2 regions of the Thalassotalea sp. LPB0316 genome follow, and region 1 is predicted to be linked to the other one. Evidence: riboswitches for the same ligand, from Rfam matches in the RefSeq annotation. Region 1 holds a riboswitch; the other holds the start of a gene.
What was found. Region 1 has a riboswitch for lysine ahead of LP316_RS01655 (2,3,4,5-tetrahydropyridine-2,6-dicarboxylate N-succinyltransferase). Riboswitches for the same ligand answer to the same signal wherever they lie in the genome.
Positions count from the first base shown of each region.

Region 2: it holds a riboswitch for lysine, as region 1 does, so the genes downstream of both, lysC (lysine-sensitive aspartokinase 3) here and LP316_RS01655 (2,3,4,5-tetrahydropyridine-2,6-dicarboxylate N-succinyltransferase) in region 1, are expected to answer to the same signal.

Region 1 covers NZ_CP062946.1:371,857-388,728, reverse strand. The annotation lists gene LP316_RS01695 (SDR family oxidoreductase) at 1-690, opposite strand, end outside; gene LP316_RS01690 (FAD-dependent oxidoreductase) at 892-2,328, opposite strand; gene gltB (glutamate synthase large subunit) at 2,349-6,809, opposite strand; gene folE2 (GTP cyclohydrolase FolE2) at 7,306-8,229, opposite strand; gene LP316_RS01675 (Hpt domain-containing protein) at 8,672-9,019, shown strand; gene arcA (two-component system response regulator ArcA) at 9,060-9,764, opposite strand; gene LP316_RS01665 (sensor histidine kinase) at 9,942-11,495, opposite strand; gene LP316_RS01660 (class I SAM-dependent methyltransferase) at 11,638-12,666, opposite strand; lysine riboswitch at 12,929-13,101, shown strand; gene LP316_RS01655 (2,3,4,5-tetrahydropyridine-2,6-dicarboxylate N-succinyltransferase) at 13,230-13,979, shown strand; gene LP316_RS01650 (PLP-dependent decarboxylase) at 13,984-15,216, shown strand; gene LP316_RS01645 (succinylglutamate desuccinylase/aspartoacylase family protein) at 15,221-16,336, shown strand; gene LP316_RS01640 (TonB-dependent receptor) at 16,793-16,872, shown strand, end outside.
Region 2 covers NZ_CP062946.1:2,105,974-2,122,845, reverse strand. The annotation lists gene LP316_RS09425 (LysM peptidoglycan-binding domain-containing protein) at 1-662, shown strand, start outside; gene LP316_RS09420 (hypothetical protein) at 777-1,949, opposite strand; gene asnB (asparagine synthase B) at 2,295-3,968, shown strand; gene LP316_RS09410 (IS4 family transposase) at 4,113-5,309, shown strand; gene lysC (lysine-sensitive aspartokinase 3) at 5,490-6,845, opposite strand; lysine riboswitch at 7,022-7,193, opposite strand; gene LP316_RS09400 (flavodoxin family protein) at 7,311-7,844, opposite strand; gene LP316_RS09395 (VOC family protein) at 7,837-8,259, opposite strand; gene soxR (redox-sensitive transcriptional activator SoxR) at 8,371-8,841, shown strand; gene LP316_RS09385 (cytochrome b/b6 domain-containing protein) at 9,010-9,702, shown strand; gene LP316_RS09380 (c-type cytochrome) at 9,731-10,198, shown strand; gene LP316_RS09375 (LysE family translocator) at 10,329-10,946, shown strand; gene LP316_RS09370 (PQQ-binding-like beta-propeller repeat protein) at 10,998-11,333, shown strand; gene LP316_RS09365 (DUF1289 domain-containing protein) at 11,279-11,509, shown strand; gene LP316_RS09360 (acyltransferase family protein) at 11,806-13,047, opposite strand; gene LP316_RS09355 (TonB-dependent receptor) at 13,418-16,402, shown strand; gene LP316_RS09350 (tryptophan halogenase family protein) at 16,593-16,872, shown strand, end outside.

The sequences.
Region 1 (16,872 bases):
ACTGTTGTCATCACTGCTTAATTTGATGACTAAAGGTACAACGTAGTCTGGTGACGTCGCACGAAGAACTTCATCGGGCCAAATCGTTTCCGTTAAGCGTGAACCGGCAATTGGCGCAATAACGTTAACATGAATATTTTTACGAGCGCCTTCTAAAGCGAGTGTTTTACCTAAACCAAGTAGTGCTGATTTTGCCGCGCTGTAGTTTGCTTGGCCAAAATTACCGTAAATACCTGCCGCTGATGTGGTGAAAATCACTCGACCAAAGTTTTGTTCAACCATGTATGGCCAAGCTGCTTTGGTTACTGAATAGGCGCCATTTACATGAACGTTTTGAATCGCCTGCCAGTTGTCATCAGTTAATTTGCTAAAGCTTGAGTCACGCAAGAAACCCGCATTATTGATAACAATATCGACACGGCCAAAGCTGTCGATAGCGGTTTTGACGATCTTGTCGCCATACTCAACCGAGTCATAGTTTGCGACAGCTTCGCCACCTGCGGCTTTAATTTCATTAACTACGATATCAGCTGCAGCACTACTTGAACCTTCACCGTCAAATGAACCACCTAAGTCATTCACGACTACTTTGGCACCGCGTTTGGCAAATTCTAAGGCGTATGCTTTACCTAATCCGTTACCGGCGCCAGTCACAATAACTACGCGATCGTTAAATGTAATTTGACTCATATTGTTTCCTATCTGTTACTTCAGTAAAGGGGGGAGTGTTGTCTTTTATACTAATAATTTTGCAAAAGGTGCCAATGACTGAAACAGACAAAAGGATGAACATTGTCGATCGAAAAATATCAAATAGGCTGAGTAAAAAAATGAAAAAAAACGCCATAAAGCGTGGCTTCATGGCGTTTATATTGGGTAGGATTTATAAGTTTAAGATGCTTGGGTGACCTCACACTCAAGGACGAAATCTAAAATGCCCAATGCCGCTTTTCGACCCTGATCAATGGCTGTTACAACTAAATCCGAGCCAAGTACCATATCACCACCAGCAAAAACATTTTGCTTACTGGTTTGCATGGCAAAATCAGAATGTTCGGTGGCGATCACCCGACCTTTTTCATCGATGCTTACACCGGCTTCTGTCATCCATGCAGGTGGGCTTGGTAAGAAACCAAAAGCAATGATTACTGCGTCAGCTGGCATAACAAACTCTGAGCCTTCTATCGCTTGTGGCGAGCGTCGGCCGTTGGCATCTGGTGCGCCAAGCTCTGTTTTGACAAACTTCACGCCAGTAACATTACCGCTATCATCGATTTCGATATCGAGTGGTTGAATATTAAATTCAAATATCACGCCTTCTTCTTTAGCGTTCTGTACTTCGCGCGGCGAACCCGGCATATTAGCTTCGTCGCGTCGATAGGCACAAGTTACACTGCTAGCACCTTGTCGAATTGACGTTCTTACACAGTCCATCGCCGTGTCACCGCCACCTAAAACGACCACTTTTTTGTTTGCCATATCGACGTAAGGCAGTGCACCTTGTGTGATATTCATGACTTTCTGCGTGTTGGCAATTAAAAAGTCTAATGCTTTGTATACACCTGGGGCACTTTCGTTGGCAAAGCCAGCTTGCATACTGGTATATGTACCAAGCGCTAGAAATACGGCATCAAACTCATCACTGATCGCGCTAAATTCAATATCGACGCCAACATGAGTGTTAAGGCGAAACTCAATGCCCATGCCTTCGAAGATTTTACGGCGGCGAACAATAATGTCTTTTTCTAATTTAAACGACGGAATACCGAAGGTCAGCAGGCCGCCTATCTCTGAGTGTTTGTCGTAAACAACGCAGTCAACGCCGTTGCGGGTTAATACGTCGGCACAAGCTAAACCAGCCGGGCCGGCACCAATTATTGCGACTCGCTTATTGAGCTTAACAACTTGAGATAAATCAGGCGTCCAACCTTGTTCAAATGCAGTATCGGTGATGTATTTTTCGATATTGCCGATAGTTACTGCGCCAAACTCATCGTTTAAAGTACAAGCGGATTCGCACAATCTGTCTTGCGGGCATACTCGACCGCACATTTCAGGCAAACTGTTCGTTTGATGACACAGCTCGGCCGCTTCAAAAATTTTCCCTTCGGTAACGAGTTCAAGCCACTGTGGGATGTAATTATGGACAGGGCATTTCCACTCGCAATAAGGGTTACCGCAGTCTAGACAACGATCGGCTTGGCCTTTACTTTGTTCTGAGCTTAAGCCTTGATAAATCTCAACAAAATCAATTTTTCGCTGCTCAATTGGCTTTTTTGGCGGATCAATGCGTTTAACATCGATAAATTGATAAACGTTCTTACTCATTATTTATTCCTTACCAATTGTTATTGCGCTTGAACACGAAGCTCTGCAGAGCTGCGACTGCGATGACCAAGGAGTGACTTGATATCTGCAGAGGTTGGTTTAATTAACTTAAACTTACTCGCATACTCATCAAAGTTGGCTAATATTTCTTGTGCGTGCAGACTACCCGTTTCTTCAACGTGTTGGTTGATAATGCCGCGTAAATGCTCTTGATGGATCACTAAATCACTCATATCGACCATTTCGATTGACTCAGTATTTAAGCGAATAGCTAAATCATCATCTTGATCGAGAATATAGGCAAAACCGCCGGTCATACCTGCACCGAAGTTAAGACCGACCTTACCTAAAACCGTCACGATACCACCGGTCATATATTCACAAGCGTGATCGCCTGCACCTTCAACGACTGCTTGAGCACCTGAGTTGCGAACAGCGAAGCGCTCACCAGCGCGGCCACAAGCGAATAACTTGCCGCCGGTTGCACCGTATAAACAGGTATTACCCATGATCATGGCTTGATTAGACTGATATTCCACGCCTTTGGGTGGCTTGATCACTAACTGGCCACCCGTCATACCTTTACCAACATAATCGTTAGCATCTCCGGTTAGGGTCATGTGCAATCCACCGGCATTCCAGACACCAAAACTTTGGCCTGCTGTGCCTTGTAAATGAATTTTTATTGGACTTGCTGCCATGCCTTGATCGCCGTGTTGACGAGCAATTTCACCTGAGAGAGCTGCGCCTACCGAGCGATCGGTGTTGGCGATATTCAAGCGATATTCGCCACCTGTACTATGGGCGACAGCATCACGAGTTAATTCGACTAATTGTTGGTTAAGCTTCCCTTCATCGAATGGCGTATTAACTTCAGTTTGATGCAAGGCAGTGTGACTACCGGCAACAACCGGTGCAATAATCGGTGATAAGTCGAGCTTTTGTTGTTTGGCACTAATACCTTTTAATGGCTCAAGTAAATCGACGCGACCTATAATTGCCGTCAAGCTCTCAACACCAAGCTGAGCAAGAATTTCTCGGACATCTTGGGCGACAAACTTGAAGTAGTTCATCACTTGTTCTGGTAGGCCTTTGAAAAATTGCTCGCGAAGCACTTCATCTTGTGTTGCTACACCGGTTGCACAGTTATTTAGATGACAAATACGCAGAAACTTACAACCTAGCGTAACCATAGGCGCAGTACCGAAACCAAAGCTTTCAGCACCTAAAATGGCTGCTTTAACAATATCCGCTCCGGTTTTAAGACCGCCATCAACTTGCAAGCGCACTTTGTGGCGTAAGCCATTTTCAACCAATGACTGATGAGCTTCGGCTAGGCCTAATTCCCAAGGACAACCGGCGTACTTAACTGAGGTTAACGGACTTGCGCCAGTACCACCGTCGTAACCTGAAATAGTGATAAAATCGGCGTAAGCTTTCGCTACACCTGAGGCGATTGTGCCAACGCCAGGACCCGAAACAAGTTTGACCGAAATAACTGCTTTCGGATTCACTTGTTTTAAATCGAAAATCAATTGAGCTAAGTCCTCAATTGAGTAGATGTCGTGGTGCGGCGGTGGCGAAATTAACGTCACGCCCGGCACCGAAAAACGCAATTTGGCAATTAACGGGGTAACTTTGTCGCCTGGTAACTGACCACCTTCACCCGGCTTAGCACCTTGAGCGACTTTAATTTGTAAGACATCGGCATTGACTAAGTAATGCGGCGTAACACCAAAGCGGCCAGAAGCGATCTGCTTGATTCGTGAATTTTTAACGGTGCCAAAGCGGCGTTCGTCTTCACCACCTTCACCTGAATTAGAAAAACCACCTAAGCGGTTCATGGCAATCGCTAATGCTTCATGGGCTTCTGGACTCAGAGCGCCAATTGACATGGCTGCAGAGTCAAAGCGTTTGTATAGTTCAGTGTCAGCTTCTACCTTGTCGATATCAATAGCCTGAGTATTTTGTTTGAAGGCCAATAAATCACGCAACATAGCGACTGGGCGTTCGTTAACCTCTTTAGCGAATTGTTGATATTTCGCATAATCACCTGAACGCACGGCTTCTTGTAAGTAACTTACGACATTTGGGTTGTAGGCGTGGTACTCACCACCGTGAACATATTTTAATAGCCCGCCGTGATTAATTTTTTGGTGTGGTAAAAACGCTTTGCGCGCTAAGTTAAAGTTGTCTTGCTCGATATCACTAAAGTCAGCGCCTTGAATACGACTTGGCAAATCAGGGAAGCACAGCTTCATCACGTTTTCATGTAAGCCAATGATTTCAAATAAGCCAGCACAACGGTAACTGGCAATGGTTGAAATCCCCATCTTAGATAATATTTTCAACAGACCTTTGTTGATACCGTTGCGATAATTAATTAATGCGTCGCGCGCAGGCAGGTCGATATGGCCTTTCTCACACATCTGTTCAATGGTTTCATAGGCTAAAAACGGATAGACCGCTGTTGCACCTAGGCCAAGTAACACCGCAAATTGGTGTGAATCACGAGCGGAAGCTGTTTCCACAATAATGTTCGAGTCACAACGAAGTTGGGCATCGACTAAGCGTTTTTGCACCGCGCCAACAGCCATTGCCGCAGGGATCGGTAATAAACCTTGGTGCACTTGGCGATCTGATAACACAAGAATAACGGTATTTTTATCTCTGACGAGTTCTTCTGCTTCATCACACAAGCGGCGAATTGCATTTTCTAAGCCTTCTTCAGGATCGTAGTTAAGCGTTAGCGTATCTGAGCGATAATGCTTAGGATCAAGTTCTCGTAATTGCTTTAAGCCGGTATACATTAAAATGGGGGTGTCGAAAATAATGCGATCGGCATGGCCAGTCGTTTCGTTAAATACGTTGTGCTCGCGACCAACACAGGTTGCCAATGACATCACATAGCGCTCTCTAAGTGGATCGATTGGCGGGTTGGTTACTTGTGCAAACTGTTGTCGGAAATAGTCGTAGAGCGAACGCGGCTTTGACGACAAAACAGCCATAGGCGTGTCGTCACCCATCGAACCGGTGGCTTCTTGGCCATTTTCAGCAAGGGTTTTAACCACTTGTTGAATTTCTTCGTAACTGTAATTGAATAGCTTGTGATATTGGGCTATTTGCTCATCTGAGAAAATGCGTTGGCCAATAAGTGAGGCTTCCATTTGATGGAATGGCACCAGTCGACGGATGTTTTTATCAAGCCATTCGCGATAGGGGTGGCGAACTTTTAAGTCGTTATCGATACTGTGTGAATCAAAAATTTTGCCAGTATAGGTGTCGACAGCAAGCATTTCTCCCGGTCCTACACGACCTTTTTTCAATACTTCATCTTCGCCGTAATCCCAAATCCCAACTTCTGAAGCTAACGTAATGAAACCGTTTCTCGTAATCACATAACGAGCTGGGCGCAAGCCGTTTCGGTCAAGGTTACAAGCAACGTGGCGGCCGTTTGTCATTACCACACCAGCAGGACCATCCCAAGGCTCCATATGCATAGAGTTAAACTCGTAGAATGCTTTAAGATCGTCATCCATGCACGGATTGTTTTGCCATGCCGGCGGCATTAATAAACGCATGGCGCGGAACAAATCCATACCACCGGCTAAGAATAGCTCTAGCATGTTATCGAGTGATGATGAATCAGAGCCGGATTCATTAACAAAGGGTGCTGCGTCACGTAAATCGGGTAATAATGGCGATTGGAAGCGATATGTTCGAGCGCGACTCCATTGACGGTTACCGCGAATGGTATTGATCTCACCATTATGAGCTAAATATCTAAATGGCTGAGCGAGTTGCCATTGTGGAGAAGTGTTGGTTGAAAAACGTTGGTGGAAAACGCAAATCGCGCTCTGCATGCGGATGTCGGCCAAGTCTAAATAAAAATTAGGCAAGTCAGCCGGCATCATTAAGCCTTTATAGACGGTGACTAAGCAACTTAAGCTGGCAATATAAAATACGTTATCTTCAATGCGTTTTTCGGCACGACGACGTGCCATATATAAACGGCGTTCAAGATCTTTGTTGCGCCAACCCGGTGGCGCGTTAACAAATACTTGCTCAATGCGCGGTTGGTTAGATGCGGCGATTTCCCCTAAGCAATCACTATCGGTCGGTACTTCTCGCCACCCGACTAATGATAAGGTTTCTCTGGTCAGCTCTTCTTCTAATATCGCTTTGGTTTGTTCAGCAACGACGGGATCTGGGTTTAAGAAGATCATCCCTACACCGTATTTTTTGCCTAAATTCCAGTTGTTCTCAGCGGCAATAGACTGGAAAAAACTATCAGGTTTTTGGATCAGAAGACCACAACCATCACCTGTTTTACCATCAGCAGCAATACCGCCGCGATGTTGCATTCTATCAAGGCCAGTAATGGCAGTTTTTATGAGCTTATGGCTCGCCTCACCTTCAAGGTGGGCAATTAAACCAAAACCACAATTATCTTTTTGCATTTGTGGATCATAAAGCATCATCTCTTCTCTCCTAAAAAATCACCATAGCCAAGCAGGATGCATATTGAAGAATATTTTTATGATAATTATGCATATTTACCCTGCTTTTACGCTAGAGGAACTTTTAACATTAACGAGTTATTCAACATTCGTCAATTAAAATAGAGTATTTGCTCGTAGTTTTATTACAGTTTTATTAGAGTAAAACGGTCTGAAATATAAATAAATTGCGAATGTAGCGAGCTATAGTGAGATTTTTTCACTTTTTTCTGTGTGTGAGTTAATTATGTGTAATTTACTTTCAGTGTTGATAGGAAAGGAATTATGTTAATTTATTCTCGGTATTTTGTATATTTATGCTTGAGGCGTGGTGCGTGCTCAAACCCGATTGGTGTCTTTTTTAATGGCGAGAAAGTATTAATTTAAAGTTGGCTGAGTTGGCGTTACTCGTTATCGAACGAAAAAAAAGGCCTATTTTGTTATGACAAAATAGGCCTTTTTTTTTCGAGATGAAAACTTACGGTTGGTAGCCGCCTGCTATGCCTTTTGTGGTAACACTGACCGCGTCATGTGCGTGAAGTGACTCTAAGTGGTTTATTTTTAACCAGAAATCGTCATATTCATTAGCTTGTAACATCGCGTGCTGTAATCGACGAGCAGCGTCTTCACAAAACATCAAGTTTTGACCGTTTAAGCGAGCGAACTCTTGTTCGTCTTCACGTTTTACTGCGGCTTGTACTGGGGTTTGAAGTGCATCTTCAATTAAGTTAACTAAATCAGTGATTGGAAATTCACTTACTGATGGATTCAACTTAACTTTGACTTCGGCGACTGAGCGCTGGCTGTGCGGTGTTGCCACAACACCTTCAGTCGTGCCCAACCACTCGTGCACGGCTTCTAAGTTAACTTGATCACCGGTAAAGTTTTCTTTGAATGCTTGCTGTATCAGTTGACGAGCTAAGGCTGCTGAACATGGGCAAGTAGAAGAATAACGAACATCAATCGCCAGCTCGATATCGAGTTTACCTTGGTTTAAGCGGCCGGTAATCGTCGTTGGGTAGGCTTTCCAACCCAGTTTACCGCTCATTAGTGATTTTCGGCGTAAATGATAATCAAAGGCAAATTGTACTTTTGCATTGTCGCTAAGATCTTGGTGGCTTGAAATAAAGCCATCAAGTAAGGTAACTAATGTTTGGTAATTGAGGACATTTTCGCTCGATAGCTGATCGAGAAGTAAATATAAGCGCGACATATGAATGCCTTTGGCTTTCGGATCTTTTAGATTCACAAATGCGTCAACGTGTGCTGAACACATACGTTGCGTTTCACCTTTAGATGCGATCATGATCGGCATTTCAATATTGCTCATACCTACCCAGTCTAAAGTCCCTTCAGTTTGAGCTTTAGATTGATTAGCAATATCAGGCATTGATGTTGGCATTACTTCTCCAATAAAAAATACAAGCGCGAAATATTCACAGTGTTTATTTAAGGGCGCATATTTTACCCGAAAACACGAGATTTCTTTAGTACTATTTCAACTATTTCATGGCGAAACTGTCCGCTAGTTGGAAAACTTGACTAAAAAGGTCGGCTATTCTGAATGAAAAAACAGCGAAATGCAATCATGATAGGGCGTATCGGCAAATAGATACTGTTTTTATTGTAGACAGAAGTATACAGTCCTAACTAAAGACACTTACCTTGATGTTAGTTGCTGATAACTTTCTTCGTTATTACTTGTATAATAACGTTTGTATTACCTGTTATAAGTAGAGTACTAAATGATGTGAACTTATCTTCACATCATTAGGTGTTATTTCATCTATTTATGGCATAATGCTTCAACAAAATATCATTAATAGTTGTAAAGAGTATAAATTGTGGCAAATAAACCTTTAATTGATGAAACTTTATTGAGTGGTTATATCGAAAGCTTGGGGAAAAACATCGTTGAGCAGATGTTTGGTCTCTATAAAGAGCAGTCAGTTATTTATATCAATGAAATAGCGGCAACCTTACCCGATGGGTCTCAGCAAGATTGGCATGAGAGATGCCACAAGTTTAAAGGGGCTGCAAGTAGTGTCGGCTTATTGCAAATGCATGCTTACATGGTAGAAATAGAGCACTCACAAGCACCAAGTGATGAAAAGCAAGCCTTCGTTAAAGAAATGCTGGCGCTAAATGAAGCATCAATTGAAACATTTAAAAAATGGCTCGACACACATTAGTGTGAGGAGCCATTAACTGTTGTCCTTATATCGGTTAGGACTACTCGCCTACTTGTCCGACAAATCGATAACCTTCACCGTGAATAGTATTGATCAACTCAGGTGCATCAGTATCGGCTTCAAAATGCTTACGCAAACGACGAATGGTGACATCAACCGTTCTATCATTGGAGCGCAATTCGCGGCCTGTCATTTCTTTAATAAGCTCTGCGCGAGTAACAATTTGACCTGCGTTAGCGATTAACAAACGCAACGCGCGGTATTCGCCACGTGGTACTGAAATAACGTCGCCTTGTGGTGATGTCATCTTGCGTGAGTTGCCATCTAAGTGCCAACCATTAAAAGTAATTATCGCGTTGTCTGGTTCTTTCTTAGATTGTGTAATACGGTTTAAGATATTACGTGCGCGAATTGTTAATTCACGAGGATTAAATGGTTTAGTTAGGTAATCGTCAGCGCCAATTTCTAAGCCTAAAATCTTGTCGATATCTGAATCGCGACCCGTTAAGAAAATTAAACCTAAATCTGGATTGTTAGTGAGCTCGCGAGCTAGTAATAAACCATTCTTACCGGGCAAATTAATATCCATGATCACTAAGCTTACTGGATTCGCTTTTAGCGCTTGTTCCATGGTGTCACCGTCAATGGCTTCAGATACACTATAGCCTTCAGCTTCAAAAAGATTACGCAAGTTGAAGCGAGTTACGTCTTCGTCTTCAACAATTAAAATGTGGTTGTTTTGCATATCAGTGCTTCCCTTTATGTACAGGTAATGATAGCGAGACTATCTAAAATTTGACTAAATTATAAACTATGTAAATTTTTTATTATGTTTGTTTATGTAATCTTTTGAATTCAATTGTAAATAATAGGAAAAATTTAACGACAGTATTTAGCGTGCTATTAACTATTGGTCGCTATTCTATTCGGTTTTTGTTAATAATTCGATAGGGAAGTCAATAATAAATGTTGCACCTTTTTCTTGGGTCGTGTCGAGTTGAATGGTTCCTTTAAGTGCCTGTGTAACAAGATTGTAAACCAAATGCATACCCAAACCAGAGCCCCCTTCACCTCGTTTAGTGGTTGAAAATGGTTCAAATATTTTATCTTGCATTTCTGGCTTTACGCCATTGCCGTCGTCGCTATAGGTAATGGTTAAACGGTCATCGCTTGCTCGGACAATTATCGTGATTTGGCCGTTATCGATGTTTTCAAAGCCATGAATAAAACTATTAATGATCAAGTTGATGAGGACCTGGGTAATCGGGCTTGGCTTACTTCTGATCATCAAGTTTTCGTCACAGGTAACAGCTAATTGATATTGATAGTTCTTGATTTTTGGCGTCAGTGTTAGAAAGACATCGTCGATTAATTGCTTCATGTTAAAATCGCGCTCATCTTCAACACTTTGGTCTACTGCGACTTGTTTGAAACTTGAAATCAAGTTAGCTGCTCTGTCTAAGTTGCGAATGATGATTTGTAAATTTTCTTCACTTTCTTCGATGTATTTATCTAGCTGACTTGGCTTTAAGGTTTTATTCTTAAATTCAGCCTTCAAGCCTTCTAGCTTGTCGATCATTAAGGTTGAAGCCGTTACACCTAATCCGATCGGGGTGTTTACCTCATGAGCAACCCCTGCAACTAAATCGCCGAGCGAGGCCATTTTCTCATTTTCAACCAGTTGCTCTTGATATTGGTGAAGCTGTTCTAAGGTAGAGAGTAGTTCGCTGTTCGACTCTTTTAGCGCATCGGTTCGGCTGACCACTTTGTTTTCTAATTCTTGGTTTTGCTCTTTTAGTTGTTTGGCGTTACCAATGTGTTTTTTAATCAGTTTATCGGTGCGCTCATATAATAAATTGAGGTTGTTAGTCAGTATTTGTGCTTCGGCAAATGGTTGTGTGGGGCATTTTTGGCTGTAATCTTTTTTCTGAGTAACGTCGATTATCGAGTCTGAAATTACTGATAACGGGCGGCGAATTTTTTTCAATAATAAAAAGCCGACAATGAGGCTGGTAACAACTGATAAAAAAACTAACACAGCCAGCATCAACATGATATTGCGGTTTGTGATTGTTACATCGCTAATATTGCCATGGAGATAGACGTAGCCAAGCAAGTTTTCATTTAAATAAATAGGTTTGGCGTATTCAATCGTGTCGCCTTGAAATGTCGTTTTGGTGAGTTTTTTGATTTCTTCTAAATTCACTTTGAAAGTAGGCGCGTCTTTAAATTTTTTGTAACGGCTGAATATGGTGTCAGTATTCGTTTGAGCGTTTACTTTGAAAATGAATATCTGATCAACAGTTGCAAGGCTATCCAGTCGCTTTAAGTCTTGAGTGAGTTCTTCCCCTTGATTAGCGACTAAAAAGTCTACACTGCGCTCGCCAATGATATTGGCGATAGACTCAAAAGATTTGGCAAGTTGGAATTTGTGATGATTGATATACCAATAACTCGCAAAAGCTAGTGTGCTCATGAGTAAAACGAAGACGAGGCCAGTGGTAGACCAAAAAATCTGTCGCGAGATTGAAATATTATTTTTCGTCATTTGTCACTATTCGTTTTTATATATCCAACCTATTAAACTTATACGATCGTTTGATATTTATCATGTTTTTTTAACGAATTGCGTGATAAACCGTAAAACCATTGGCCTTAACCGCTTGTTCAACGCTAATAAATTTACTGGCGATGATCGGTTGGTACTTTAGAAAGCTGTTAGCGACTATGGTTAAGGAGCCTTTGACTTTGATGTGCTTGGCTATTTCACTCAAGAAACGCTCGGTTGCTTGGTAATGGGTTTTCAGCCCTTGATGAAATGGTGGATTTGAAATGACAGCATCAAATAAATCAGTGATATTTGACATGCTATCAGTGGCAATAAACTTCCCTTTTAGTTGATTGGCAGCAAAAGTCTGTTTGGCAGAGGCTAAGGCTAGTGCACTTACATCAGCTAGCGCAAGTGTACTTGATGGGTAACTCGATGCTATATAAGCGCCGATAACACCAGCACCGCAGCCAAAATCTAAGACTTTTTTCCCGGTGTAATCCGGCAAGTACTCGAGTAATAGTTTAGTGCCAACATCGAGACGCTCTTGGCTAAAAACCCCTGGTAGCGCATATATTTGGATAGTTTTACCTTTGATATCAAGCGGATATTGAACAAACCATTCGTCAACATCAAATGGCTTGGCCTGCGCTTTGTAGCAACCACTAAATAATAAGCAGTGACGGGCTGCATCATCTTTCTGACAGCCGTGAAGGTAGTTTTTAGCGAGCTTCTCTACCGATTTTACGCCCGAGTTTTTCTCGCCAACAAAATAAATTATCGTATTTTGGTCGGTGACCTCATTTAGCATGGCGAGTGTGTAACCAAGCTCAGCTTTACTTTTCGGGAACGCGATAATAATCAGGTCGTGGATCTCATTAGCTTGGTAGTAATGAGAAAATTGACACGGGTGTTGTTTGGCTTGATGGGCTAGATATTCGCCGTAATGGCTGTTGAAAAAACTCAATTGAGCATGTGGATATTCACGCTTGTATTCATCAATAAAAGCATCTGCCGGAAGATTGATAAATAGCGGCTTAGTCGCTTTGAGTAACGAGAGGTTCTTGAGTAATAGTTGACTGGTATTCGCAACAGACATGATTATCCGCACATCGGCAATAGTGACAAAGCACTATTATGCCATAGTCACTTAAATATTGGCTAACGCGAAGTCAGAAATATGTGTTATCAAGACCTGTGGTTGCAGACGGGTGGAAGCTTGGTAGCGCATTCGCGGTTAGTCTCACGTTGGTCGAGGCTGATTGAACAAGCTATAGCTTGCCAAAGCGAGGTTAAACGTGCTTAAATACCGCGTCTTTTGTTCGCTAGGCTAGCATAACGCATATTAGCCTAGTGAAAACAAAGTCAGAAGAGGAGCATTAACCAGGTAGCTACTTCGAGGAGATCAAACTCCAACGACGGGTAGTGAGGGGGATTAATGCCGAGACGACCTGCTATTTGATGAGCATGTTGTCGGTTGTTTAGGTTGAATCCTGACAATTGTCACCGTATCTGGTGGAGAGCTTCTGGTTTATGTCATATCTTCAGGGGCTATATCGCACCTGTCATATCACATGCCTTGAGCTTTAATTTGCAGTAAGTTCAAGGCGGCTTAAAACCTTCTTGTTTTGCTGTATCAGTTTTTAAACATAAGGTTATCCAATGAATTGGCAAGAAACGCTATCACAATTAGAACAAGGCACTGTGCGTGCCGCATATCAAGATGAACAAGGTCAATGGCATGCTAATACGCAAGTTAAGCAAGCTATATTAGAAGTCTTTAAAGCGGGCGAAAACACAAGTTTTTCATCACCTTACCAAGGTTTTGTCGATAAGCACAATTTACCTACCCAAGCTTTTACGCCCGAACGAGGTGTCAGAATGGTGCCGGGTGGTAGTTCAGTTAGGGCGGGGGCATACGTTGCCAGTGGCGTGATTATTATGCCTCCTGCTTATATTAATATTGGTGCATTTGTCGATTCTGGCACTATGGTTGATAGTCACGCACTTGTTGGCTCGTGTGCACAAATTGGTAAAAACGTGCATTTGAGTGCCGCAGTTCAAATCGGTGGTGTCCTTGAGCCAATTGGCGCTAACCCAGTGATCATTGAAGATAACGCGTTTTTAGGGGCCGGTGTCGTGGTTGTTGAAGGACGTGTTGTTAAGCAAGGTGCGGTATTAGCGCCAGGCGTAAACCTAACCGCCTCTATGCCAGTATATGATTGTGTTCATGAATATCAGCTTGAGCGCGGCGCACCTATTCCTGAAAATGCGATTGTTGTCCAAGGTTCTCGACCGGTATCAAGTGCATGGGGACAAGCGCAAGGCTTACAAATGAGTTGTGCTTTGATTGTTAAGTATCGCGATGAGCAAAGTGATGCAGCACTAGAGCTTGAATCTCTGTTGAGGTAAGACGATGAATCAAGTGAGCCAGTTACCCCATATTATTGCCCCAGAATTTATTCGAGCGATTGAAGATCATCACAACCATTTTTCGAGTGAACACGGTTATTTTATCTATCACCTCGATAAGCTCAGGCTGCACTTAGCAAACTTGCAGCAACAAGATGTTGTCAAATTGTGGTTTGCGGTAAAAGCAAACCCATTATCTAGGGTGATTCAAACGATTGCTCAACAAGGGTTTTGTTTTGATGTGGCAAGTGACGGCGAGCTTGAGCAAGTGTTAGCGCAAGGGGTTAGTGCGAAAAATATTTTAAATACTGGGCCAGCTAAATCTAAACGCCAGTTGCAGCGATTTATCGATAAAGGGGTAAATACTTTTGTCGTCGAAAGCATCAATCAATTAGCCTGGCTTAATGAGCTTGCACAGGACAATAAAATTACTCCAACAGTCTTGCTGAGGGTCCAATTACAGTGGCCAGAAGGTGAGAAAAACCCGTTAGGTGGTAATGAGCTAACCCCTTTTGGTCTAAACCTTGAACAATGGCAAACGATCAAGCTTAGTGATTTTCCTGCACTTAACATTTGTGGCATCCATATTTTCCAATGGGGCAATATGCTCAGTAATGCCAAAATGTTTAGTTTGTGGTCACAAATGATTGAACCTTTGGTTGGTTTAGCTGAGGATTTGGGCTTCGAACTCGAGATTCTCGATTTAGGTGGCGGTTTGGGCATTGATTACCTGCAAACCGGCCAAGCAATTGATTGGTCAATGGCGATGCGAGATCTAGCTGAAATCAAAGCCAAAGCGCAGGTAAAAGAAATTTGGCTAGAGCTCGGTCGTTATGCCGTTGCTCAAGCTGGTTACTACGTCGCACCAATCGTTGATAAAAAGCTCAATGCTGGTGAGCAGCAATTAATCCTTGCCGGTGGTATCAACCATTTATTGCGTCCTGCGATCACTAGTCAGCCGTTTCCTGCGCGAATGTTGCGAACGTCCAATCAAGTAAGTGAAAACTATCACGTGCATGGTCCGTTGTGTACGAGTATGGATAAGCTGGGCATATTTGCCTTGCCAAATGACGTAGCGGTTGGCGATGCATTGCTCTTCGGTTTATGTGGTGCTTACGGTTTTACCGAAAGTATGCCGTTCTTTTTATGCCATGACATAGCCGCTGAATATGTCTTTGAAAATTTAACATTTGAATTAGTTCGCGAGCCGCAGTCGCCAACTTGGTATTTGAGGTAAATTAATGACAACAATCAATAAAACAGTACTTTCAATGGGTGAAATGGCCTCTGGTGCAAAATTGACTGTGCCTGTTTATAGCATTAAGGGGCGAGGTGAGGGACCAAGTGTTTATATTCAGGCGAATATGCACGGCGCCGAAGTACAAGGTAATGCTGTTATTTATCAATTATTAGAGCTATTAAAAACGTTGCCGGTTTTAGGTGATATTACTCTAGTTCCATATGCCAACCCAGTAGGTGCAAATCACAAAAATGGGGAGTACACGTTAGGGCGTTTTGATCCAATAACCGGCGTTAACTGGAATCGGATGTATCATTACAACCAAGCGCAAATTACTGACTTTGTTGATCACTTAACAAATCAACCACAAGCTGAGATCGATCAACAATTTCAACAGTTATTGGTTGGTAATATTGAACAAAAACTCGAACACAACCAATACGGTTTAACAACCGGTCAGCGCATTGCCTATCAACTGCAAAAAATGGCTCATCAAGCCGATCTCGTACTTGATTTGCACACCGGGCCCATCTCATCTAAGCATTTGTATTGTCCTGAATACGCTAAAGCAAGTGCTAGTTATTTTGACATTGAGCATACGATTTTAATTCCAGATGGCTTTGATGGTGCTATGGATGAAGCTACTTTTTGCCCTTGGTGGTCGTTGTCGAAACAGCTTGCAACTAAAGGCATAGCTTATCAACTTGAACGAGAGAGCTTTACCGTTGAGCTTGGTTCACAAGAGCTGATCGATTTAGATGTCGCAGAGCAAGATGCACGCAGTATTTTGAGTTACTTGCAGTACAAAAAAGTTATTGATACGAGCGAGTTTGTGCCATCGAATATCACGCGTTATGGTTGTTATTTGAAAGATTACAAAGCGTTTTACTCACCAATGGGCGGGATGGTCGACTATTTAGCTGATTTTGGTCAGGTGCTTAGGGCAGGCCAACCACTTGCACGCATATTGCGAATGGATAATTACGGCGACGGTGATGCACTGCATTATATCAGTCTAGATCACGATGTGATTCCTATTTTACATTTCGCGTCAGCGAGCGTTAATCAAGGTACAGAGTTGTATAAAGTGTTCAGCAAGTATTTTGAATTAGTGTAAAGGTTGTTGTAACAAATTGTGAAGCGAGTATTTTCTAATGGTAACTTTTGATATATTATCACGCTGTTAGTTAGTCCCATTTTTAAAGTAGGTTTATGCGCTCTCATCTAGCTCATACAAATACTCGTCAACCGAAAAATGTATACAGCATACTCTTGTGTGTTGTTTTCGCGTTGCTGTGGGCTAATGTTACTCACAGCATGCATCTTAGCAAGATCGACGGTCCACTCGTTGAGATAGACTGTAATGTTTGTCATGTTTATGGCGATGTTCCCGAAAAATCACTACAAATACCTAGCGTAAGTTTTGCTGCTGCTTATCGAGTAACGCCGTATCTATTCATCGAAACCTTTGCGCAGCAGTTTTATCTGCACGCCCCGCTAAGAGCTCCACCCATAAAATAAAAAGACCAATCATCAACGCGTTTTTTTAATTTTATTTTATAGGAGAAGGGCTATGCGCTCTGTATTTTCTTCGTGCCCACAGTGGTCACGCTCAGTACTATCAGCTGCAATTTTATCAACATTAGCAATGCC
Region 2 (16,872 bases), 1.7 Mb from region 1:
CTCACTACTTATTATTACCTGAAACCAAGGTTGAAACTTTTAATGCCGGCTTAGCAAAATTGACCGATCAAGATCGCTTAGCTTGGCAGCGTTACAAGATCAAAGAAGGTGATAGCTTAATCAAAATCGCCAACAAATTTGATACCAATGTTACGCTAATTCAACAGGTTAACGATATTAAAGGATCTCAAATTCGCGCCGGCAAATACTTACTCATTCCGGTGGCAACACAATCACTAGATAGCTATATCTTAAGCCAAGAGCAGCGTTTAGCGTCTAAGCAAAATCGCACTCGCGCTGGCACTAAGATTAACTACACGGTGAAATCAGGCGACACCCTATGGGACATTGCCAATGAATATAAAGTCTCAACCAAAAGCATTGCCAAGTGGAATGGCATGGCGCCAAGAGATTTTATTAAGCCGGGTCAAAAGCTAGTGATTTGGCAAAAATCAACGAATAACAAACACCTAGCAACCGAACAAGCTGTGATGCGCAATATCACGTATCGCGTGAGAAAAGGTGATTCATTTTCTCGCATTGCTAACAAATTTAATGTCAGCATCAAAGAAATAGAGCGCTGGAATAGCATTAGCCGTAAAGACTACCTACAACCGGGGCAAATGCTAAAACTGTCAGTTGATGTGACCAACAGCATCTAACCAAAATTTTGGTTACTAACGAAAAAGGGAGCATCAGCTCCCTTTTTGTTGTGTCAAGATCAACCGCCGATACTTAGTACTTAAATAAAGTGCCGTTTTATCACTTAAAAAGTATTAAATTTCACTAATCGCTAAACCTAACATTCGCTTAATTTGCTCAATAATGGCTTGTGTTTTTTGCGGCTCATAGGCCTTTATTTTCGGCGTATGAATATGGCCAACAGGCATTACCGGCGCGTAATCGTTTCTCAATAAAATACTGCGATACGATATTTCGTTAGACAAATAACCACCGCCAGAGCCCTGCACAGAAGTTTCATTATTTAGCTCGGCTAAATCACTGGGATAAAACTCACCTTTTGCTAGTGTTTGCACAAAGCGATTATCGTTGATCTTAAATTGCCCTGTTGCTTTTTGCATGGCTTGATATGGCAGTGAATAGACCACAAACTCAGGGCCAGCTAGTGGCTTGTTGTTTAGTAGCGGGATTAGTGGATTTTCGCTTGTTGCGCCAGTGTATACATTTAAATTATCAGGTGCCTTAGCACTGCGTCTTAGCGCCGGAAAATGTTCCAAATCAAAGTGCTCACGTCCCATACTAATGGTCACCACCATATCGACGGCTTGCTCTTTAAAATAAGGCGTTAGTATGGTTTCAATCATACCTTGATCAAAATCGGCAAAGCGCACGGGCACAATTAAGGTTTCAATTTCCGCGCTAACACCTTTACTACTGATCACAACGTCGTCTAATGCTAAGGCGGTAGCGCCCGATGGATTTGATTGATTGATGTGCCTATCTAAAAAGAAAGGATCAAAACCGGTGATCAAAATACGCTTTTGTGTGTTGCGATCAAATTTTACATCCATCTGACCGCGAGATAATAACTCAAACTGCCATAAAAGCTTCGCTTGTTGCTCTGGTAGTAGCGATTGAAATGCGCTAGCGCCGCGTAGCGATTCGCTCATTTGTAACCGCGCCCAATACAGGGCTCTATCGTCTTGATCATTGGCTGATTTATAACTTTGCACTGCATCACGCCAAAGCAAATCGCTATGACGTAAGACCAACTGCATTAAGGTCGTATATTTACGTGCTTTGTTTATTTGATCGTCAAACTCAGCAACCCGATCAGCTAATTGACTGACAACAGTAGGCATCGCCTGCTTTGCTTTGGCAATTCGCAGCTCTTCAACCGTTGGTTTGGTGTAATCAGCATAGCTAGGCGCTGACAACAAACAGCAGGCAGCAATCCATGCACTCGAGTATTTTTTTAACGTTTTCAAAGGCGTAAACTAACTTTCCGTTCAAGGTAAGATTCAGTATACACGATTAAAGCAAAATATTAAGTGACGATAGACCTCGGCTTCAATGCGCTAACTTATTGATAATTACCTACTTATAACTAAATGCACTAATCTAGAGTAAAAATTCTACGCCAAGCTATTGCAATTTAAATAATTCTAGGCAAAGTAGGTATTGAAGTTGTGATAAATAATTGTAAATAACTCAATTCAAATTTCCCATCGCTCGCCAATTCCTCTGGCACAAGAAATTTGCCTAACAACTGACGGTAAATCAGCAATGATTTAATTTTAATAAAATGAAAATAACAAAGGAGTAGCGCTTCAATGTGTTCGATCTTTAGTATTTTAGATATAAAAAACAACGCCGAAGAATTGCGTTCAACGGCCATAGAATGTTCTCGCTTATTACGCCATCGCGGCCCAGATTGGTCAGGTATTTACCACAACGACCACGCGATTTTAGTTCACGAACGATTAGCCATTGTTGATACCGAAAACGGTGCTCAGCCACTCTATAACGCCGATAAAACGCACGTGTTAGCGGTTAACGGTGAAATTTATAACCACAAAGCGTTAGAAGAAACGCTCACCCTTGATTATCAATTTAAAACCCATTCTGACTGTGAAGTGATCTTACCGCTATACCAAGAGCACGGCAGTGCCTTTATTGACAAGCTACAAGGCATGTTTGCCTTTTGCTTATATAATGCAGACGATAACAGCTACCTAATTGCTCGCGACCACATTGGTATTATTCCACTTTACACTGGCTATGATGAGCACGGTAACTTTTACGTTGCCTCAGAAATGAAAGCCCTGATGCCAGTGTGTAAAACAGTTAGCGAATTCCCGCCAGGTCACTTCCTCGACAGTAAAGTTGGCAGTATTCAAAAATATTACCATCGTAACTGGCAGCAATACTCTGCAATTAAAGACAACTTCACCAGTAAAACCAAATTACGCGAAGCGTTAGAAGATTCAGTTAAGTCACATTTAATGACTGACGTACCGTACGGCGTATTATTATCAGGTGGTTTAGATTCTTCACTGGTGTCAGCGATTACACAAAAATTTGCCGCGCGCCGCGTAGAGGAAAATGACTTATCAGAAGCTTGGTGGCCAAAGGTTCACTCATTTGCTTGTGGCTTAGCAGGCTCTCCTGATCTAGAAGCGGCGCAAAAAGTTGCCGACAGCATAGGCACGATTCACCACAGCGTATTATTTACCGAGCAAGAAGGTATCGATGCCTTAAAAGAAGTTATTTATCACCTTGAAACCTACGATGTTACTACTGTTAGAGCATCAACACCTATGTACCTCATGGCGCGAAAAATTAAAGCGATGGGCATAAAAATGGTGCTATCAGGTGAAGGTGCCGATGAGATTTTTGGCGGTTACTTATACTTCCACAAAGCACCTAATGCACAAGAGTTTCACGAAGAATTATTACGCAAGCTCGACAAACTTCACATGTTTGACTGTTTGCGTGCCAACAAGTCGATGTCGGCGTGGGGTATTGAAGCGCGCGTACCATTTTTAGATAAAAACTTTATGGATGTTGCTATGCGCATCAACCCTCAAGATAAAATGTGTGGCAACGGCAAAATTGAAAAAGGTATTTTGCGTTCGGCATTTGAAGGCTATCTGCCAGAAGAAATTTTGTGGCGTCAAAAAGAGCAGTTTTCAGATGGTGTTGGTTACTCTTGGATCGATAGTTTAAAAGTGTATATTGAAAGCCAAGTGAGCGATCAGCAACTTGCCAATGCAAAATTCAAATTCCCGCACAACACGCCTGACACCAAGGAAGCGTACTTCTACCGTGAGATTTTTGAAGAGCACTTCCCACTGCCCTCTGCCGCTGAATGTGTACCAGGCGGAAAGTCAGTTGCTTGTAGTACACCACAGGCATTAGCTTGGGATGAAAACTTCAAGAAAATGGCAGATCCATCAGGTCGCGCAGTGATGAGTGTTCATAACGACAGCTACAACCAAGATTAACTTCTGTAAAATTTGGGGTCAGAGTCTGAGCCATCCCCACAAATAATTTAATTTTTTCAAACAGTTATATTATTTTAAAAATTTGGAACTTTCATGGCGGTTGATGATCTGATCAATCGCCAAAAAGAAAAGCCATAACCACACATGAAAGTTACCACTAGTTTGCAGCAAACCTTTTTAAAGATCACTAATAATATTCACGCCAAGCGCCGAATGGCTATTAAAAGCTGTGTCGATAGCTTACTACTCGATAGTTTTGCGACCGTGACATCAATTGGACGTGGTATTGATAGTTGTGCCTATGAAAAGCATTCAATTAAGCGTGCTGACAGACTACTCTCCAATGCGCATCTGTATAGAGAACGTGTTGATATATATAGGGAAATGACTTCGTTGCACATATCTCCCTATAGTCGCCCGCTCATTCAAGTTGATTGGTCAGACTTAGATAATCGCAAGCGTAATTTTCTAATTCGAGCATCTGTTGCTTTGGATGGTCGTAGTATTACGGTCTATGAAGAGGTGCACGGCATGGCTACTAAGGAAAAGCCTGCGACTCATAAAGCGTTTTTAATCTCGCTTGCACAAGTACTACCTGCGTGCTGTAGACCAGTCATTGTAACAGATGGCGGTTTTAAAGTGCCTTGGTTTAAACAAATTCTCAAATTGGGTTGGGATTTTATCGGACGTATACGTGGCAATAATTATTATAATTGCACCGGTAATCAATGGTTGCACATTAGTAAGCTACATGAAATTGCAACACCGACACCAAAATACTTCATTGGACACATAACTAAAACTAACCCATTAGCAGTTAACGTTGTTGTTTATAAAAGTAAATCTAAAGGTCGTAAATCATTGAATAATGAAGGGCTACCTCGGAAAAGTAAGCTTGCTAAACAACATGCTAAAAGTGGGCGAGAGCCCTGGGTACTAGCTACATCCCTCATAACATCTTCAAACACAGCAAAGCGTATTGTTGAGCTTTATAAAACACGGATGCAGGAAGAAGAGGCGTTTAGAGATGTAAAAAGTGAGCGCTATGGCTTTAGTTTAAACTTACACCTTAGCTACAAAACTCATAGACTCAACAACCTATTATTGCTAACAACTATTGCTCATTGGTTATCGATTATAGTGGGTGTTTGTGGTGAGATTAGCCGAGTTGCGAGACGGTACCAAGCAAACACTACACGTAATAAACGCGTATTGTCCTTGTCGTTTCTTGGACGAAGACTGATAAGAGATAAGCGGTTTAAGTGCTCAAAAGCCTTAGTTCGGCTGGCCTTTGAGCAAATAAATCGCGTTATATCCTACTGGAATACTTGCGATGCTTAAATTTGTGGGGATCCCTCAGGGTCAGAGTCAAATGACTCTGACCCCAAGTTCGCTGTTAGCTGTTGATCAAAATAAAATCACCACTCGAGTATCATAAAATAAAAAACCACCAGAAAAGGTGGTTTTTTTATTCATTACGCTCAATAGTTAAACAAAGCGTATAAATTTTAATGGGTTAGGTTAATCAAACAAGGTGTTATGTAGCTGAGAAACCACCGAGTTTGCGTCAGATTCGGGGACTAAGAAGCAGATGTTATTGGCGCTGGCACCGTGACAAATCAAACGAATATTAAAATCGTTAATCTTCTCAAAAATGCTACTACCTAATGCTTTTGCTGCATGTAAGCCATTGCCAATCACGGCAACGAGCGAGAGACCATGTTCAACACTCACTTCACATAACTGCTCTAATTCTTTCACCACTTCATGGGTGATCAGCGCTTGCGCATTAGATGTTGGGTTATCGAAGGTCATGGCGACAGAAATTTCACTTGTAGTGATCAAATCAACTGACAATTCATGCTTGGCTAAAATACTAAAAACTTTTGCCAAAAAACCACTGGCGTGTAACATCTCAGGTGATCGCACCGTCACTAGCGACTGCTCTCGACGCAATGCAATTGAGCGATATGTCGGGCTCGATTCAACACTTTGCTGAATACGTGTTCCACCTTTTTCAGGCGCTTTACTCGAGCCCACAAATACCGGAATGTTTTTTCGCATCGCCGGAATTAACGTGGCTGGATGTAAAATTTTTGCGCCAAAGGTTGCCATTTCAGCTGCTTCGCCAAAGCTAATTTCGGGAATCGATTTCGCTTGGGCGGTAATGCGGGGATCTGTGGTAAAAATCCCTTCGACATCGGTCCAAATCTCTAGATTTTCCGCAACTAACGCTTCGGCTAAAATAGCGGCGCTGTAATCGGAACCACCACGACCTAAAGTGGTCGTGTTTCCTAGCCCATCTTGGCCGATAAAGCCTTGAGTAACGACTACTTGATTATCTAATAGTGGCGCTAAAATTGATTGTGTTAGTTGAGCAACCTGCTCAATATCAACCACAGCTTTTGAGTACAAACTGTTGGTTTTCATTACTCGACGAACATCAAAGCTTTGTGCTGGCACGTCAAGCTCATTTAGTACTTGAGCGAAAACCAATGAGCTCATTTGTTCACCACACGCTAAAATACTATCGGCATTTTGAGCGTCAAACTGAAGTGACTGACTAGCCGCTCTCACGGTCAAATCAGCTAAAATATTTTCAACTTGATCGCCTATTTGCTCGGCGGCATCGCGTTGTGATAAATCATCAATAATATTAAAAACAATCGTGCGAATGGCTTGAATGGTTTCGCTTTGCTCTTGCAGATCTAAGCCCGGTTGACTTAAAGATACCAAGTGATTAGTTACGCCAGCAGGCGCAGATACAACGACTAATGTACGCGTTGACTTTGCTTTAATAATCGCGGCACAACGAGACATTGCTTGATGAGTAGCCACTGACGTTCCGCCAAATTTTGCGACAGCGATATTAGCCATGAGCGCCCCCTACCAACAGATGCGGACATCCGTGAAAATGAATTGTTGGATTGAAAAACATATTGTCTCCCTAAATAGCATATTGCTAAATTCATGCTAAATAAAAACAAGGAAGAGCCGACTGATATGAGCAGCTTTGCCATGAGTTAGTAGCAAAGGCTATAAATTGAGACATTTCAGCCAGAAGCTCTCCACCAAATTGGTGACAGTCCTGAGGATTCAACCTTCAGTGACCGAGTTTATTGCCCCACATGCGCAAAACTCTCGGCGATAGTCTCCCTCTGTCATGATCATGAGAATTGTGGTTCTTCACATCACATACCTAGCTATCGCACCTCTTCTGGAGCTAATGGCTCACGTTAAACAATGGCCATTAACAACGAGCGTTATTTAAACGGATCCAACGGCAAATTGCAACAGACTTTTAGACGTCTATTAACACTTTTTGTGATAATTGATGCATATTTATACACAAGCCGATTTATTAACCGACATTTCAGTCGATAGTTGCGCTAAATAGCGATCGATTATCACGTTGTGAGTCGTGTTATCAAAGCCATTTGAACAGTCACAATAAAGCATTCCTTCATCCGTCATACCTAAATATTTGAACGTTAATGTGAACATTTGCTCAAAACATGGCGCAGGCGCTTGTGATGCACCGGTCGCTAATAACAAACCATGTTTACCACGCAATTGGCGACCTTTGTCTTTTTCTTCACGCAGGAAATCTGTTAACCGATCGAGAAATGCTTTCATTTGCGCACTGGCACTGTACCAATACATTGGGGTCGCGAAAATGAGTCGATGATAATCGAGTAACTGACTCGAAAGTACTCGAAAGTCATCATCAGCGCTACCACAATAATCAAAAGGCAATACGCGATAAGTGTTTAAATCGAAAACATCCGCTGAAAGCGTACTTGCCACCCTTTCAACTAGTTTTGCGGTATTTCCATCAGAACGAGCAGATCCCAAAATAATCGCAGTTTTAATCATGATAGTGATTCCTTTCTTTGGGTAAGTCAGATAAGTATTCAACAAATTCTACTTCAAAACCGTTGGGATCGAGATAATAAAAATTTTTGCGATAGGGGTTTTCCGCACCTTGTTTATCCGCATTAAATCCTGCTTCAGCCAAACGTGCTACCAAGTCATCGATATTGCCAACAACAAAGGCAAAATGCGCCAAACCCAAATTAAGTGTTGTTAAGTCGCGATTTTCCCCTTGGCCATTATCACTAAAGGCAAGGTATTGATAATCGTCGCCAAAATGCAACCATTGCCTAGGCATGCCGTGCCAATGATCAAAGCCATTCCCTCTAACCCGCCAATGTGGCAACGCTGCGCGATAAAACGCCAGCGTTGCTTCCATATTTTTCACAACCAAATTTATATGCTCTAAGTGAATCATCTTGTTCTCCTTTGTTATGTCACCTACCCGCAAGCATAAAACCTCAAGTTAAGTTGAGGTAAAGTATTTTTTTCGCTAAATTAAAAAAAGTCTATTTTTCGAGTAACAACAATGAACCAAGAAGCAAACTTAAGTGTTGGAAAAGTCGCTAAACGATGTGGCATTAAGGTATCTACCCTGCACTTTTATGAAGAAAAAGGGTTGATTCGAAGCTGGCGTAATCAAGGCAACCAGCGTCGTTATAAGCCAGATGTAATGCGCCGCATTTCGGTAATTAAAGCGGCACAAAAAATGGGCGTGAGCCTAGATGATGTGCAACAGGCGCTATCTAGCCTACCTAACAACAGAACACCCGATAAGCAAGACTGGCAAAAGCTTAGCAAGCGTTGGCATCAGTTACTTGATAATCGCATAAAAGCGTTGGAAGTACTGCGAGACTCTATAAGTAGCTGTATTGGTTGCGGCTGTTTATCTTTAAGTACGTGCCCTATTTACAACCCTGAAGATGAACTCAGTGAAACCGGTGAAGGCGCAATAATTTTGCAAAACGATATTGCTGAGCGTATTAACGATGACGGCTAGCTTAAGTCGTAACTTTTACACAACTTTACATTCCTTGTTAAACCAACAGGTAATTGAATTACACCGTTAAAATCGCGTTATTGAACGCATTGAGTAAACCAAGCAGTTGAAGATTAAATTTGAACGCGCTATAACGTCTCAACGTGTTTACAGTCCATTTACTTACCCATGCATAAAAGTTATCTAATCTGGGATCTACCGCTGAGATTATTTCACTGGCTATTAGTGTTGACGTTCGGCTTGCTGTGGCTTACGGCTGAACTCGGTAGCGAGTATATGCAATACCATATGTATTGCGGTTATTTTATGTTGTTTCTTATCGGGTTTCGCCTAGTTTGGGGCTTTGTCGGTACCAAGCATGCAAAATTTATAAACTTTTTCCCCACCTTCAAGCGGATAAAAGGCTATTTAACATCAGACACAAACAAGCGTAATAGTGCTGTAGGCCATAACCCGCTAGGCGCTATTATGGTGTTCGTGATGTTAGCCCTATTGCTCGCACAAGCTGTAAGTGGCTTATTTATCACCGATGATATCTTTACCTCAGGCCCCTATAACGGTGTACTCGAAGGTGATTGGCAAAAACTCGCTAATCGCACCCATGATATTGCATTTACACTCTTGCAGGCTTGTGTTGCACTGCATATTGTCGCCATTGTTTTCTATAAGATTGTCAAACACAAAGATTTAATCCGACCAATGCTGACCGGTAAAAAGTCTTCAGCCGATGTTGAAGAAGGCGCTGCGATTAAACACTCAAAATTGTTGATCGCATTGGTCGTTGCCGTGATTGTGGCCGTATTTGTATACTGGTTGGTGGTAATTAACGCACCAGTCATTGAAGCATATTATTACTATTAAAACACTACTATTAGAAAAAGGAAGAGATATGAAACGTACCGTCACCTCACTAGCACTTGCTAGCCTTGTTGTTTCAACTGTCGCTTTTGCCCAACCTGCGGCCAATCAGAAGCACGCTGAATGGGCAACAAAAGTGCGCAAAGCAAACTTCACATTATTAGGCCATAACATGGGGCCTCTAGGTGGTATGTTAAAAGGGAAAGTGCCATTTAACGCAGAAGTTGTGCAAGAAAAAGCAACAAACATTAACCACTTAGCAAATATGATTGCAGACACATCTAAAGTCGACACCTCTAAGTTTAACGTTGAGACAGAAGCACTAAACGGTATTTGGACTGAGCAAGATGATTACGCTGAGAAGATCAAAGCCTTAGTCATGGCTTCTGAGCGTGTGAGCAAAATCGCCCTAACCGGCAGTGAAGCTGAAGTGAAAAAAGCGATGGGCCAAATCGGTAAAGCTTGCGGCTCATGCCACGATAGCTACAAAAAAGACTAATAGCCAAGCTATTCTAGGTTAAAAAGGAGCGTTTTCGCTCCTTTTTACTTTTTACTTTTTACTTATTTCTCATTTCTTTTTGCTGATAAATCTGTACAATCGCCGCGTTTTTAATCTTTGTGTTGTTGTCATGGATTTCTCTCAATATCTCGTATACCTGACTATCTCAGTCGTTGCCTCAGCAAGTGTTGGCCCCTCGGTGATCCTCGCCGCCAGTAATGGTATTAATTTTGGTCGTAAGAAAGCCTTAGCAGGGGTTATTGGTCATGTCTTTGCCATTTTTTTACTCGCAATAATCTCGGCTACCGGCGTTGGCGCGCTGTTATTAACCTCACCAATGATTTTCGCGGTAATTAAAGTTATTGGTGTTGTCTATTTACTTTATGTCGGCATTCAAATCATTCGCAGTAAAGGCAGTTGGGCCTTTCAAGTTGATGTAAACCAAGCGCCAACAAGTGCAGCGTTATTTAGAAAAAGTTTCTTAATTGCACTTTCTAACCCAAAAGCCATCGTATTTTTTAGCTCACTATTTCCACAGTTTATTTCAGCGAGTAAACCGCTCTTACCACAGTTTTTGTTGCTCGCCAGTACGAGTTTGATCAATGCTTTTGCCTTTACCTTTGGCTATGTTTTGGTGGCATATAAATTCAAACAAAAGCTGTTACATGGCATCAATCAAGGCTGGCTACCAAAACTCACTGGCAGTATCTTTTTGTTTTTTGCCGGCGCATTGGCAATTAACCGTTAGCCTCAGTAATATAACGAAACGCATTCGTTATTATTGAAAAAGGAGTTTACGATGTCACAGCTATATCTAGGCATTAGTGGCCATGTTGTTTGTATTGAAAAACAAACAGGTAAAGAGCTTTGGAAAACAAAGTTGAAGTCATCTCAACTGACCAATGTTTGCTATGAAGATGGTTTTGTTTATGCGTACAGTGCAGGCCATTTATTTTGCGTTAATGCCAACAATGGCGATCTTGAATGGACCAATAAACTACCAGGCTTAGGCTACGGCTATTGTATTATTGCGACAGAAAGCCAAAATGATGTGGTTGCCAACGCAACGGCCACCGCACAATCGGCGGCAACCGCCGCGGGGGGAGCAGGAGCAGCGGCGGGAGCAGGATCATAAAGAACAAAACACCGAACAGCCCCTGTATCGATAATTGTTGCTTAGATGAACAAGATGTCTGCACGGGCTGTTATCGCACCATTAACGAAATTTGCCAATGGCGCTCAATGTCTGATGCAGAGAAAATCGACGTTTATCAGCGTATCGCCAAGCGCAAGTTATACCAAGTGAATTAACTATTTGATCACTCAGCGAGATTTAAAAGGCTTTTAGACACAGGTTGTATGTTCCAGACACAACCTAAGTACCTACATCCATGTAGGCAACGCTTTGATTGCCGATAATGGTTATTCCCTTATTAAAATCAGTAACGAAGTATAAAAGCCTTTTAAACTCGCCCTTGGGAGCTCGTCAGAAAAGTGATAATTTCGCAAATTTACTTGATGGAGAATGACTACATCTGCATAAATTTCCTTTATTCTAACTTCCCTGACGTAGCTCTGAGTTGGTCAAATATTTATTTCAATTGGTATTAGAGCTTGATAAAGATATTTCGTTTATAAAGAAAATATAACCCCCACCACTGCACTGCCACCAGCGCAATAACAGATAACAGCGCTTGGCTTGACGGAGCACTCGCCCCAATAACTCCACCGAATAAACTTTGACTGACATACTGCCAATCGACCAGTGCACTTGCCAAATAAACAACAATCGCATTCATACCAATAACACGCAAACTCAGTGATAGCTTTTGCCACTTATCAAAATCAAACATCAGGTGAAACAAAACAAATAGCAGGCAACTATAGCCAATCGTCACTAATGCAAACGGTGTCGTCCATAACGTTTTATTTATCGGTTGAATAAAACTTAAGCCATAACCTAACACTAATGCGAATAACCCCATTGCAATGAGCGATTGCAGGTAAGGTTGATTTGCTCGATATCGATTAATGAAAAAGCGGCCAATAAAAACACCTGCTAGCGCGTTGGTTATCGAGCCTAAATTAGACAGTATTCCTTCAGGGTCAACCAACGCGCCTCGATAGGTTGCGCCAGGCAGTAACACTTGATCAAACCAAACATTCAAAGCGCCTTCAGCACTATAGTCACCGGCACCGTACTGCCCAATATTAGCAAGCGCAAGGAGCAACAAATAACCTAATAACAAGCCAAACAACACGTAATATTGATAACTGGGACGACAGTACCAAACCACCAGTGTCGCGACAAAACCGGCAATGCCAATGCGAGCAAGCACACTAGCAAAGCGCACTTCATCGAGGTTCATCGGGATCCCCTGCCCCCAACCGTGGTTATAAATAACACCTAATAAACACAACACGATCAAGCGTTTAATAGCTTTATTGATTAATTGCTGCCGTTTAGCCTTTGGGTAGCTATTTAACGGCTTTGCACTCAAGCCAATCGACATACCAGATAAAAAGATAAATAACGGAAATATCACATCGTATGCTGTCACGCCGTGCCATTGGCTGTGTTCCATCTGAGTAGATAATACTGAAAATAACGGCCATGAGGTTAACGTAAACAAACCAGCAAAAATGCCTTGTAAGCCCAAAATCCAAATCATATCGAAACCTCGTAGGGCATCAATTGAGTTGATGCGTTGCTTAGTCTCGAAACTCCCTTTAACGTTTGTATCGCGCTCTTGCATAACGGCCTCTTTGTCTCTCCAATATAATGACAGCGGTGTCATTCTGGGGTTTTGCAAGCTTTGGGTCAAGACAAATGTAACTACTGTTTGCATTGGTGACACGAGCAATATTTAACGCTGAAAGCGCTTTCCATGTTTTTTTCAAAAATTTTAACTTTATTAAGTAAAAACAATGATTATTATTTCTAAAAATCAAAAGACCAACAAAAACCCCTTTAAATCATTAACTTAACAAAAATCAAACGAATAATATATCGACACACCTGTTAGCTTTTTGAGTCAACTAGATTAATAAAATGAAAATAATGTTGACTGAAAAAAAATTTTAAACTAGCTTAATGTAAGCGCTTTCAATAAAAATTATAAAATTGAAGGGTCTGTCGATTTTTTTTGAAAAATAATGTAAGCGCTTACAAGCAATCACTCTAATAAGATTGATATACGAGAGCATCGAGGGAATAACATGAATTATAAAAAGTTTAACAAAACAAAGTTAGCGTCTAGCTTGTCTTTGATTTTGGGTGCTAGCATGGCCTCACCAGCATTAGCTGAAGAAGCCCAAGCAGCACAAGAAATTGAAGTTATCGAAGTTACTGGCATTAGAGGCAGTATGATAAAATCAATGGACTTAAAGCGGTCATCAAGTGGTGTTATGGACGCCATTTCCGCTGAAGACATTGGTAAATTTCCAGATACCAACCTTGCCGAATCATTACAACGTATCTCGGGTGTATCTATCGACCGTAACAACGGTGAAGGTAACTCAGTAACAGTACGTGGTTTTGCGCCAGATCGTAACCTAGTCATGTTAAACGGCCGCCAACTACCGACAACCAATGGTTCGCGTTCATTTGATTTTGCTAATGTTGCGTCAGAAGGTGTAAGTGGTGTAGAAGTATACAAAACGTCAGAAGCAAGAATTCCAACCGGTGGTATTGGCGCATCAATTAACGTCTTAACATCAAAGCCGCTTGATCACGATGGCCGCAAAGCAAGCTTCGGCATCAAGATGATGGATGACACGTCAGCGTCAGACGGCAGCATCACACCAGAGCTTTCAGGTATTTACTCTGACACATTCGACGACGGTAAATTTGGTGTTTCAATTAATGCGAGCTACGCAGAGCGTGAAAGTGGTAACCAACAAGCGTTAGTTGGTACAGGTTGGCGTTCATTTACGGGTGAAACTGACCAAGACTGGAGTGGTTCAAATGCGGCTTGGGGTGGTGTACCACAAGACGGCCAAGTTAACCGTCCAGGTCCTGGTGATATTTACTCAGTACCACAAACAACAATTTACAAGTTTGAAGAGCAACAACGTACGCGTTTAAACTCTCAGTTAGTTTTACAGTATCGTCCAAACGATAACTTCACTGCAACAGCAGATTGGACGTACTACGAGACGGAAATCGATCGTCAATTTAACGATGTTTCTGCTTGGTACACGTTTGCACCATCAGAAAACGTTTGGACAGATGGTCCTATATCTTCACCTTTACTTTACTCTGAAGACTACATTGCAACAGGTGCAGGCGTTCAAGATTACTCAATGGCGGCATCAAAATCGGCAACCCGCGATGAGATGAACTCATTTGGTATTAACTTAGAATGGCAATTAGCACCTAACTTCCGTTTAGAGTTAGATCACCACAGCTCAGATGCTGAGCGCACACCAAATAGCCCGCACGGTTCGAGCAACACATTATCAACTGCGGCTTTCATTCGTGAAGCAGCGGCAACTGATTTCACTGGTGCCTTACCTATCCTTGCGGTACGTGGTTCATCAAATGTTCAACCATCTGATATGCGTGTAACCGGTAGTGTTTTCTCAAACGCAGAAGATTATTCAGAAGTTGACCAAACACACCTAAGCGGTACATACGATTTTGAAGAGATCGGCAGTATTGATTTTGGTGTGATGTTAATGACATCAAGCAAACACTCTAAGCAAGTTAACGTGCAACGTAACGACTGGGGTGGTGTTGGTGCTGAAGGCGATTTTGATGATTCATTCTTCCCAGCGGCTAGCATTCAAGATCGTTTCGATGATGTTAGCGGTGGTAACTTTGCTGATTTCGATGGCAGTTATGAAATTGCAGATCGCTTCTTTATGTGGGATTTTGATGCTGTTCGTGACATCGCTGCACAGCTTTATACGCCAGATTCATTCCCTGCGGGCACCGTGATTGGTGACTGTGGCAACATGTTCTGTCCTTCAACAAACTACGCTGCCGGTACAGACCGCTACGTAGAAGAAGACATCACCTCAGTATACTTGCAATACAACTACCAAGGTGAAATGGGCACCATGCCATTTGATGTTCACTTTGGTTTCCGTTATGAGCAAACTGAAGTTGAATCTACCTCAGCAGTACCAGAATACAACGGTACAGTATGGGTTGGTGACACAGAAATCGAATTAACCGGTACAGGTGGTTTTGAATATCAAACCAAATCGGGTAAATACGATCATATCTTACCAAGTATCAACTTTAACTTAGAAGTAACGGAAGACATTATCGTTCGTGCGGCATACTCAGAGACTATTGGTCGACCTTGGTATGGCGATCTGCAAGGTGGTACTGTCTTAGGTACGCTTGCCAACCGTTTAAATGGTAGTGGTTCATCAGGTAACCCGAATCTAAAACCGTTAGAGTCGAAGAACTGGGACTTCTCATTTGAGTGGTATTACGCTGAAGGTAGCTACGCTGCTATCGCCTACTTCGATAAAAAAGTTAAGAACAACATTGATCCAAACACAGTGGAATACACTTTTGACGGCTTATTCAACCCTTCAAACGGTCCTAAGTCGAGTGAAGCAATTGGTGCTGTAGGCAGTGACGCTGGTAACATTCGCCAATACATTTTTGATAACTACGAAGACGGTGTTACCGTTTATGAAGAAAATGGTGTTATCAAGATTGCAGGTGTACCAGAAGATCAACTATTGAACTTCTTAATTAACGAGCCACAAAACAGCTCAGAAGAACAAGGTTATGACGGTATGGAATTTACTGTTCAACACCTATTCGGCGAGACAGGTTTTGGTGTAATGGCAAACTACACGTTAGTGAATACTGATAACGAGTTTGATAACTTTGTTCTAGATGCACAAGTTGCCGAAACAAACATCAGTGACACAGCAAACTTTATCGCGTTTTACGACAATGGTGGTTTCCAAGCACGTATCGCGTATAACTGGCGTGATGATTTCTTAGCCGCAACAGGTACTGATACAGGTGCAAACCCTGTATATACGCAAGACTATCAACAAGTTGACTTCAATATGAGCTATGACATTCCTCAAGTTGAAGGCTTAGCGGTATTCTTCGAAGGTATCAACATCACTAATGAGTACACTCGCCAATACGGCCGTGCTACTCACCAAGTGATTAACGTGACTCAACAAGGTGCTCGTTATACCTTAGGTGCGCGTTACAACTTCTAACAGTAAGTTCGACGACATTACTGTTGCATAGAAGCAAGAGCCGCTAAATATCCCCCCATTTAGCGGCTCTTTTATCAAGCACTGATAAAAATAATTATTTAATCTCAAGGCTCTAGCCTGATGCGCAAGAGCAAGATATAGTGGTTAGATAAATAACTATTTTTATCAAGGTTTTTGCTGGGAAAGTAGTATGGACTGTGAGTTAAACAGGACAATTAATCGAATTATTATCGTCGGTGGCGGCACAGCAGGCTGGTTAACTGCTGGCTTATTAGCTGCTGAGCATATCAACCCGCAATCAAATCTAACGATTACCCTTGTTGAGTCGCCCGATGTCAAACCGATTGGTGTCGGTGAAGGTACTTGGCCTTCAATGCGTGAAAGCCTGCAAAAGCTAGGGATTAGCGAAACTGACTTCTTAACTCAATGTGATGCTAGCTTTAAACAAGGTTCAAAGTTTATCAACTGGT